DNA from 3 places in the Streptomyces sp. CG4 genome. Region 1 is predicted to be linked to each of the others. Evidence: riboswitches for the same ligand, from Rfam matches in the RefSeq annotation. Region 1 holds a riboswitch; each other region holds the start of a gene.
The links. A riboswitch is a leader RNA that binds a small molecule or an ion and turns the genes downstream of it on or off. The one in region 1 is predicted to bind magnesium.

Region 1 (3,268 bases):
CACGGCCAGAACCGGCAGCGGCGCCACCCACCCCAGGCTGCGGCGACGAACCGCCACCAGGGACGCGAGCACCGCGCCCGTCGTCGCTCCGACCACCACACCCCAGCCGGGCCCCTGACCGACCAGGGCATCCACCCCGGCCCCCACCACCAACGGCCCCAGCAGCACCGCCACGGTGACACCGGCCCCGGGCCGGCGCACGGCTGATCCGCCGTCCCCTCGGCGCGGCGAGCGTCGTGCACGGGGGGCACCGACGGACGGCGTACGTTCCCCTGCCCTGCCCTGTACGACCACTCGCCCCTGCGCCACAGGGCCGTGCCGCCCCTGCGCGCCCATGGCGCCGGTGATGCCTTCCTGCTGATGGCGCATAAGCTCGCTCTCGCTCATCTCGACACAGGGCAAAACAGACAATTCCGATCGGCGTCGCCCCGACTGCTACCAGTGAGACGAGGAATCGACCCAGATAGTTGCACACTCGCGCAAGTGAGCGAGTGATGATCCGCACAATCCTCGCGATCTCAACCCTGGCGTTGCAACCAAGGGACCCTTCGACCGGTGTTAGCAGTGCGCCAAGAACTTGCGCAACCACGCAACAAGGTGGTTATGCTTCTGGAGGTTTGAAGAGGGCACCTCGTTCGGTGAGGCGTCTGCGCGGACACAGGCCACTGACCCCACGACGTCGAGAGACGCCCAGGGTCAGGACAGGTCTCCCCGGCCCAAGGGGTGACCCCAAGTGGCTTCCCTCGCAAGGGGATTACGCCGTGCAGTGCCAAAGCTCTGACGAGTTGGGGTGAACCGGTCGACCGGACCGGTCCGCTCTTTGCCGAGTCGTACGGCGCACGGCGCCACGGCCGGAGGGAGGCGAGAATCACATGGACTGCAGTTGCAGTAGTCCGGGCCATAGTCGGCCCCGCATCCGATCGACCTCGCCCGTCCTCGGCACGCGGTAACGACACTCATCCACCGGCGTCCCTACTGACCTGGCACCCGTGCACCCCGCGCCGCCTCGGGCTGCCCGGCTGCCCAGGTGTGCCCATGGAGTGTCCCGCGTGCGTCCGATTCATTCCCCGCCGGGGGAGGGGAGGCTCCGCATGACCACGACTGAATCGATGACGCCCATGCCGCCCGCCGCAGTCCTGGCCGACGCCCGCGTCGGTGACTTCCCAGGGCCCCGGCCCGCGGACCAACGACTTCCGCCCCTTTTCGAAGCAGCCGAAGCAAAGGTGTGTTCGTGATGCTCGCCGCACTCGACTACGTACAGCTGGCCGCCCCGGCCGGCTCCGAGGACACCCTGCGCGGTTTCTATCTCACCGCACTGGGGATGACCGAGATTCCGCAGCCCGCTGCGGCGGCCCGGCTCGGCGGATGCTGGTTCGCCGCCGCCGACGGTGGCCGGCTGGAGATCCACGTCGGCATCGAGGACGGGTTCCGTCCGCCCCGCAGGGCCCATCCGGCGGTGCGGGTGACCGGTCTCGACCAACTCGCCGCCCGCCTCCAAGCCCATGGCGCACCGGTTGTGTGGACCACCAGCCTGCCGACCCACCGCCGCTTCTACACCCAGGATCCGGTCGGCAACCGCCTGGAGTTCCGCGAACCACTGCCGTGAACGGCTACGGCAGCCTCGGATCCCACCTCGGGGATCCCGCCCCGCCCCAGTCCTTGCGCACCCGTGTGCGCCCTTCCCGGGAAACGGGAGGCTTCTCATGAACCGCTCCACGCTCGGCGTGCTGTGCCTGGTCCTGGCCGACGGAACCGAACGCCCCTATCTCATCGAGGACCCGACCCCCGAGGCCCTCGCCTCCGGGGCGGTGTACGACCCCTGGGTCCACCTTGCCCATGTGCTGGCCCAACAGGGCCGTGACGCCGACTGGCTCGCCCGCTTCACGGGACTGCCACCCGCAGCGATTCACCGGATCACCGAGGCCGCCCGACAGTCCCAGCGTTAGTCCTGCCCCCTTTCTCAACAGCCCTGTTGCCGCGCCGAGCGCGCACGCGTCCGTCCACGGAGGTGACGTCCATGTCCGCACTCACCCGCCACGGCGTCAGGCACGCCTGGCCCGTCCGGCCCGTCGGCGCCCTGCTCGCCTTCTTCACCCACGTCATCGGCCGGCTGGCCGACAGCCCGCTCGACCACCCCGCGCTGCACGCGGCCGCCCCACACACCCCGGCGCCACTGCGTGCGGCCGCCCTCGCCCCCGGCCGGCCGCATGCCCACTGGCGCACCGTCACCGGTCCGGACGGCCACCGCCGCCTCGAGGCCCACTGGCACAACGGTGCGTGACCGCCCGTCTGTCGCTGTTCAACGCTCCTCGCCGAAGTCTGTTCAAGTCTGCCCCCTCTGGTTCAACGGCTCAGCCTGCTGCTTCCTCGCCCATCTGATGCTCCGCATCCTCCGACGAGACCGCCTCGGCGGAAGGCGCCTCGGGAGTGGTGCGCAGGGTGCGTACCTGCGGCGAGAGCAGGGCCGCCGTAGTGGCCAGGACAACCAGGGCGGCGCAGCCGACCAGGGCCTGGCTGGTGCCCACGGCGGCGGCGACGGGTCCCGCGATCAGCAGTCCGAGGGGGGCGAAGGCCAGGGAGCCGAACCAGTCGTAGGAGCTGACACGGGACAGGAACTGCTCCGGGATCTCCCGCTGGATGGTGGTGGCCCACAACACGCCGAAGACGTCGCTTGCGATGCCGGCGACGAACATGGCTGTGGCGGTCAGCCATACGGGGGCTTCGGCGCCGAGCAGAGCGATCGGCACGGCGGCCGGAAAGGTGCACAGCACGGCTACCAGAACGGGGCGGTTCACTCGCACACGGGCGGCGAGTCCCGCGCCGGCGATGGTGCCCACAGCCTGTGCTGCCACGATGACCGACCACGCTCGCGCCCCGCCGAGGTGCTGCTCGGCCGTCAGGGGGCCCAGCACCCCGACGTTGGCGTTGAGCGCGGCGACTACGACCGCGTACTGGGCGACCACCACCCACAGCCATTGCCGGGAAGCGAACTCCTGCCACCCTTCTCGCAGGTCGGCCCAGCCCGATGCGCTCTTGCGCGGCCGCGCGGCCACCTGCAGTCGGGCAGTCAGCGCCGCGCTGACGACGAAGGACGCCGCGTTGAGTGCGAGCGCCCAGCCGGCGCCTACCAGCGCCACGGTCACTCCGGACAGCGCCAGGCCCAGCAGCAGGGAGCTGTTGGTGCCCACCCGCAGCAACCCGTTGGCCTGTTGCAGGCGGCCCGCGGGCACGATCAGCGGTACGAGGCCGTCCATCGCCGGAGAGAACA
Region 2 (3,268 bases), 7.1 Mb from region 1:
CCGTTCACCCACGGGCCGAGCACGGCCTTGTCGTTGCAGAGCAGCAGCAGGAAGACCGACGCCGACGGCAGCAGGACCCCGGCCAGGGTCTGGACGCCCTCGGTCAGCAGGCCCAGCGGCGAGCCCGGGATCAGGACGATGGCGGCAGCGGCGGCGACCAGTCCGGCGTAGACGGCGTAGAAGCCCTTCGCGCCGCCCACCCCGCGGTGCAGCGAGTGCTTCATGCCCAGCACGTCACCGATGGCGTAGGCGGTGGACAGCGAGACCGCGAACGCGCCGATGATCGAGGCGTCCAGCAGCGCGATCGCGAACAGCACGCCCGCGAGCTTGCCCGCCTTCGCCTCCAGCCCGTGAGCGACACCGGCGGTGTCGGTGAACTGCCCGAACCCGTGCGTGCCGGCGAACGCGGCGGCGGTGAAGCCCATCATGGCCGCGGCCCCGATGACCACGATCACGATGCCGATCCACAGGTCGATCTTCTCGTACTTCATGAAGCGCGGGGTGATCCGCTTGTCGATGACGTACGACTGCTGGAAGAACAGCTGCCAGGGGGCGACCGTGGTGCCGACGATGCCGATGATCAGCAGCATGACGGTGGAGAGCTGGCCGGTGCCGCCGGGCATGTTCGGTACGACGAAGTCGCGTGCCATCTGCGAGGCGTGCGGGTGGACCATGAAGTAGATCGGCACCAGCAGCAGCGAGGCGGTGCAGAGCGTCATCGCGACCCGCTCGAACCGCTGGAACGATCCGGTGAACGCCGACGCGATGATGATCCCGGCTGCCAGGACCACGGCGGCCACCTTGGGCAGCCCGAGATATCCGGCGGCCAGGGTGATGCCGATGAACTCGGTCACCAGAGTGAGCGCGTTGAGCAGGAACAGGTCGATCACGCTGAACGCGCCCCAGAACTTGCCGAACCGCTCCAGGATCAGGCGGGCGTGGCCGACGCCGGTGACGGCGCCGAGGCGCAGCACCATCTCCTGGTTGACGTACAGCACGGGAACCAGGAGCAGCAGCGTCCACAGCAGGTGGGTGCCGTAGTTCTGGCCGGCCTGGCCGTAAGTGGCGAACGCGCCGGCGTCGTTGTCGCCGACCATCACGATCAGGCCGGGGCCGACTATCGCCAGCAGTGTCTTGAGTTTGGCGGACAGGCCGGTGCGGGGTGCGGTGTCGTCGAGCTTGATGGTGCCGAGGGCGCCACGGATGTCGCCGACGTGCGCGTCGTCGAGGACCGCGGCGCGCGGGGCCTCGGACACAGTGGTCGCGGTGGTCATGTCATACCTCCCGATTCCCCCCAGAGGGGGAGGTAGGGGGGCACGCGAAAGCCGTCCCCCCTGCGCGAGCGCGCAGGACGGCGGCCCGTCACGGCACAGGGCCGTACGGGGCGCAGGACGCGGCTGGGAATCCGCGCAGGGGAGAGGGTTACCGCGTGCCGGAAGAGTGCGAGGACAAGCGGATCAGGGGCCGACTATGGCCCGGACTACTGCTACTGCAGTCCATGTCTCTCGCCTCCTTCCGGCCGGGGACGCGACCTGTGCGCGTCAGCAACGACTCGGCAAGGAGCAACCCGGCCCGTGCGGCCGGCTCACCCCAACTCGTCAGAGCTTTGGCACTCCACGGCGTAATCCCCTTGCGAGGGAAGCCACTTGGGGTCACCCCTTAGTTCGGGGAGACCTGTCCTGACCCTGGGCGTCTCTCGACGTCGTGGGGTCAGTGGCCTGTGTCCGTGAAGACGCCTCACCGAACGAGGTGCCCCTTTTCAAACCTCCACGAGTGTAGCCCCGTACTTGCACATGAACGCAAGTTCTTGGCGGAGTCTTGACCGGGGCCGACTGTGCCTGTAGTGGCGATCACAGCCCTCGCGGACCACGCGTCGACACGGGGTGGGTGATCGATACGGTGAGCCGGCTGTGGGCTGACCTACGCCAACTCCCGGACGCTTTCACGAAAGGCACGACGCATGCCCGAGAACGGCACTGCCGCCGAGGTGGTCTCCGTTCCGGTGGGCCGGGGGGTGGGTGGCCGGCCTCGACGCCTTCTCCCGCCTGGAGGTCGTCTACCACTTCGACCGGGTCCCGGTGGAGAAGATCGAGACCGGGGCCCGCCACCCCCGTGACAACACCGACTGGCCCCAGGCCGGCATCTTCGCCCGGCGCGGGAAGAACTGCCCCAACCGGCTCGGCGTCTCCCGCTGCCGCCTGATCAAGGTCGACGACCTCGATCTGCACGTCCAGGGCCTCGACGCAGTGGACGGCTCCCCGTCCTCGACTCAAGCCCTACATGAGCGAGTTCGGCCCCCAGGGCCCGCTCACCGAGCCGGAATGGGCCACCGCTCTCATGCGCGGGTACTGCTGACCGGCCGGTTCCCCGCCGATGGGCTGGAGGAATTCGAGACGGTTGCCGACGGGATCCTGGCTGTGGAAACGGCGGTGGCCGGGGAGGGTGGTGTCGTCCCAGATCACGAGGGCGCCGAAGGCTTCGAGGCGGGCGGCGAGCGATTCGATGGCCTCGACACGAAGGCCGGGGTGCGCCTTCGCGGACGCCCGGTACGGGGTCTCGATGCCCAGGTGGAGCCGGACCCGCTGGTCGTCGTCGCTGAACCAGCAGCCTCCGCGGGCGGCGAGGCTGGCCGGCCTCGGGACTTCGACGAGGCCGAGCGCGTCGACGTAGTAGGCGCGCAGCAACTCCTCGCTGCCCTGCGGGGCGGCCAGCTGGATGTGGTCGATTGCGGTGATCATGCCGGACCTCCGGTCGGTGATATCGCTGATCTCGGTGATGTCAGTGGCGGGTGTGCCAGGTCGCTTCGAGGTGCCGGACGCCGTCCGGGCTGGTGGCCAAGTGCCAGTGGGCGTGCGGCCGTTGCCTTCCGGCGTCGGCCGCCGTCCGGCGGGCTGTCGGTGCGTCGAGCGCGTGGAGCACGGGTTGCTCCAGGGGGCTGTCGGCGACGCGACGGACGATGCCGACGAGGAGGGCGCGCATCGACTGCCAGGTGCCATGCGGGCGGGTGTCGTGGTGTCGCAACGGATGGTGAACGAAAACGGACATGAGTGGTTGCCTCCGGTGGGGGTGTGCTCGGGGCGTGCTCTGGCGGCCGGGCGCGCAGGGGTGGGCCGGGTGTGCCGGACAGGGCGTGGGTGGTGTGCGGGGTCCGCGTGTCAGGGACGGGTGGCGAGGTTGGTGAGGCGCAGTGCGGCGGCCGGCGGAAGGCCGGTGAACTCGGCGAGCCAGGCAGGGCGGTGGCCCTGTAGGGCGAGGATGTGAGCCAGGT
Region 3 (3,268 bases), 7.6 Mb from region 1:
CTCTCCCCGCTACCACACACCGCTGAAACGATGGAAGATCGTACTCGCGGCCCTATGGCCCTCATTTCAGGAGCCCGGTCCGGCCCGTCCTGAGGGGCCGGACGCGTAGCGGTTACCTGAGTTCGACGGAGTACGAGGTGCCGGGAAACTCCCATCCGTCGGTGCCTTCGCCGATGTCCGCCACGATGACGTCGTCGATGAAGTGGTCCTCGAACTGGTCGTCGGTGAGTTCGCCGGCCAGCCAGAGTTCCTCGATCTCGTTCCAGGTGCCCCTGCTGCCGTCGATACGCAGGGGTGCGGCCCGTCGTGTGCCGCGCTCGCGCTCGTCATTGCCGGTCTTGACTTTGCCGCTGATCTCGAACTGACCGTTCTTGACGTGGTCGGGGATCGGCTCCGCGGGGACGATGGCGGTGTTCTCGTAGGCGGTGTGGATGATGTCGCGGTAGCTGCGGCGGACGTTGTACTCGGAGTCGGACAGCCAGTTGATGAGGGTCTCGGTGGTCACGTGGAGGCCGGCGTCTTCCAGGGCCCGCTGCCCGCGGTGGGTTGCGGTGAGCTGGCTGAGCTGTGCGTGCCAGTGCTTGGCGGTGTACGACGACAGCCGGTGTCGGGGGGGGTGACCTGGGAGCACAGGAGATCGTTGAGGGCGGCGCCCAGGCAGTCGCCGCGGCCTGTGGGGCCGGCCATCAGTCGTCGCCTTCGGGGATGATCTCGCCGGACTGGACGAACTTGCGCTTCCGTTCGTGAGAGTGTTTCGATGTGGAGTGACGGCTCTGCTGGTGACTTCCCGGTCACAGCGAGCAGCCGAGAGTAGAGCCAAGGCCGGGGCCTCCGCTCCCGCGCCGCCCCGGTCTTCCTCCACTTCGTCCACGAGGCGATGGCGCCCCGCCACATGCAAGGTCAGCTCTGCGCTGTCGGCTCCTGCTTCTTCTGCTCTTCAGGCACGTGCTTCCGGAACTTCTGGTGTGCGGACTGTTTGCTCGTCATGAGCGCCTGCTCGATTTCGCCCCAGGAGTAGTCCGCCGCCCCGGCGGCACGCACAGCTTCCTTCTGCCACTCCTCGGCGTCCGCCCCAACCGCGCGCTCGCGGCGGGGGCCGGGGAGCCGAAGAGAGCCGAGACCTTCGCGGCCTGGTGCCGTAGGTCAAGGACCGGTCATGGATTAGGGACACGGTGCCGCGCGGGCGTAGTCTTTGGACGGTTTGAACAGACACCTCGTTCGGTGAGGCGTCTTCACGGACACAGGCCACTGATCCCACCCGTCGAGAGACGCTCCGGATCAGGACAGGTCTCCCCGGCCCAAGGGGTGACCCCAAGTGGCTTCCTCTGCAAGGGGATTACGCCGTGGAGTGCCAAAGCTCAGACGAGTTGGGGTGTGCCGGAAGCAAACGTGCCCGGCTGCCCCTTGCCGCACGACCGCGACGCCCAGTGCGCGGCCGGAACCGGGAGGAGGCGACATGGACAGTAGTCCGGGCCATAGTCGGCCCCTCTTCGTGTTGTCCGCGCCGTCCTTTCGCGGCCCGAGGCAGCCCGCTCTCCCTTGAACCGCTCGGCTCCCAAGTCGGGGGTTCGCCCAGCTCACCGGCCTCGGCGGGCCGCGCACCGGCGTGTGCCCGGCGTGGCTGCCGCCGTCGGTTCGGGGAGGAAGTGCGCCGCCGTGGGCCGCCCGATGCCCCGCCATGCCGGGGCAAGGGGGTGTTCACCTTGGTTGCCCACACTCTGCTCATGTCCACCACCGCTCGCCTGCGTGACCGCCGGGTCAACCTGGAGCGGCGCGCAACCGCCTCCAAGGCGGTCCGCACCTCCCTGGTCTCGCTCGCCGGCCTGATCGGCGGACCCGTCACCAACCAGTCCGGCGACGAGGTCGGCCGCGTCGTCGATGTCGTCGCCCGGCTCTACGGGTCGGACTCGTACCCCCCGGTCACCGGCCTGATCCTGCGCATCGGCCGACGCCGCACCTTTCTCGCCTCGGACGCCATAGGCAAGGTGCACGCCGGGCACGTGCGGCTGAGCACAGCGCGGGTCGACCTGCGCGACTTCGCCCGCCGACCCGGCGAGGTGCTGCTGGCCAAGGACGTGCTCGACCACCAGCTCGTCGACGTGGACGGAGTCCAGGTCACTCGCGCCGCCGATCTGTACCTGGCGCCGCTGGTCGACAAGGTGGTGCTGGTCGGCGTGGACGTCTCCCTGCCCACGCTCCTGCGCCGGCTCGGCCCGCGCCGGTGGCAGGCCCGGCCCACTCCGGAGCGGGTACTGGACTGGCAGGCGGTGGCCCCCTTCGCCGAGCAGGCGACCGAGGGCCCGCCGGAGGTACGGCTGCGCGCCTCTCGGGCCGCGCTGCACCGGCTGCGTCCGGCGGATCTGGCCGACATCCTCGAAGACCTGGGCCGTGCCGAGCGGCAGCAGCTGCTGGGCTGGCTGGCGCCGGAGCAAGCCGCCGACGCGCTGGAGGAGATGGAACCGGCCGAGCTGGAGAACCTGCTGCGCGAGGCGAAGCCGGAGCACGCGGCCCGGCTGGTCGACGAGATGGAGCCGGACGAGGCCACCGACGCGCTGCGCGACCTCACCCGTGAGGAGCGCGAGGCGTTGCTGACGCGCATGCCGTCCAGCGAGGCCGCGGAGCTGCGGCGGCTGCTGGCGCACCGGGAGGGCACCGCGGGCGGCGCCATGACCACCCTTCTGATCACCGCCGGTCGGGACGAGACCGTCGCTCAGGTGCGGGCCCGGCTGGCCGAGCAGGCCGAGCACCGCACCGAGATCGACGCTGTCGCCGTCGTGGACGAGCAGGGCCGCCTGGTCACCGACATCGCGCTGTTCGACCTCGCCGTAGCGGAGGACACCACCCCCGTGGCCGACCTGGTCGCCTGGCGGACGCAGTTCGGCCCACCCGTCACCGTCCGTCCGGACACCGCGCTGACCGCTGCCGCCGATGAGCTGGTCGCCGCCCGCGCTTCCTCACTGCTGGTGGTCGACGACACCGACCGCCCGCTCGGCCGGATCCTGGCCGACGACCTGCTCGACAACCTGCTGCCCGAACGGGGGCGGCTGCACTTTCGGAGGTTCCTGCAGTGACCCGCGACCTCGACACCACCGCGGAAACTCCGGCAGCTGCCACGGCTGCGACGGCCCCCGCACCCCGAACCGGCTGGCGACGCATCACCATGGTCGCGGCGATCGCCGGCCCCGGCCTGGTCGCCGCGAACGCGGGCAACGACGCCGCCGGCATCGCCACCTACGCCTCGGCCGGCTCCCAATTCACGTACGGCACC

Region 2: another riboswitch for magnesium. It lies ahead of AB5L52_RS06625 (NRAMP family divalent metal transporter); the one in region 1 lies ahead of AB5L52_RS39280 (VOC family protein).
Region 3: another riboswitch for magnesium. It lies ahead of AB5L52_RS04150 (CBS domain-containing protein); the one in region 1 lies ahead of AB5L52_RS39280 (VOC family protein).

The regions. Positions count from the first base shown of each region.
Region 1 is NZ_CP163525.1:8,518,592-8,521,859, reverse strand. It holds gene AB5L52_RS39285 (hypothetical protein) at 1-201, opposite strand, end outside; M-box (ykoK) riboswitch at 624-797, shown strand; gene AB5L52_RS39280 (VOC family protein) at 1,235-1,606, shown strand; gene AB5L52_RS39275 (hypothetical protein) at 1,704-1,946, shown strand; gene AB5L52_RS39270 (hypothetical protein) at 2,018-2,281, shown strand; gene AB5L52_RS39265 (MFS transporter) at 2,352-3,268, opposite strand, start outside.
Region 2 is NZ_CP163525.1:1,436,299-1,439,566, reverse strand. It holds gene AB5L52_RS06625 (NRAMP family divalent metal transporter) at 1-1,274, opposite strand, end outside; M-box (ykoK) riboswitch at 1,583-1,756, opposite strand; partial or broken gene AB5L52_RS06620 (TrmO family methyltransferase) at 2,019-2,201, shown strand; gene AB5L52_RS06615 (glyoxalase) at 2,277-2,738, opposite strand; gene AB5L52_RS06610 (hypothetical protein) at 2,779-3,045, opposite strand; gene AB5L52_RS06605 (hypothetical protein) at 3,156-3,268, opposite strand, start outside.
Region 3 is NZ_CP163525.1:887,772-891,039, forward strand. It holds gene AB5L52_RS04145 (hypothetical protein) at 113-631, opposite strand; M-box (ykoK) riboswitch at 1,207-1,379, shown strand; gene AB5L52_RS04150 (CBS domain-containing protein) at 1,725-3,071, shown strand; gene AB5L52_RS04155 (NRAMP family divalent metal transporter) at 3,068-3,268, shown strand, end outside.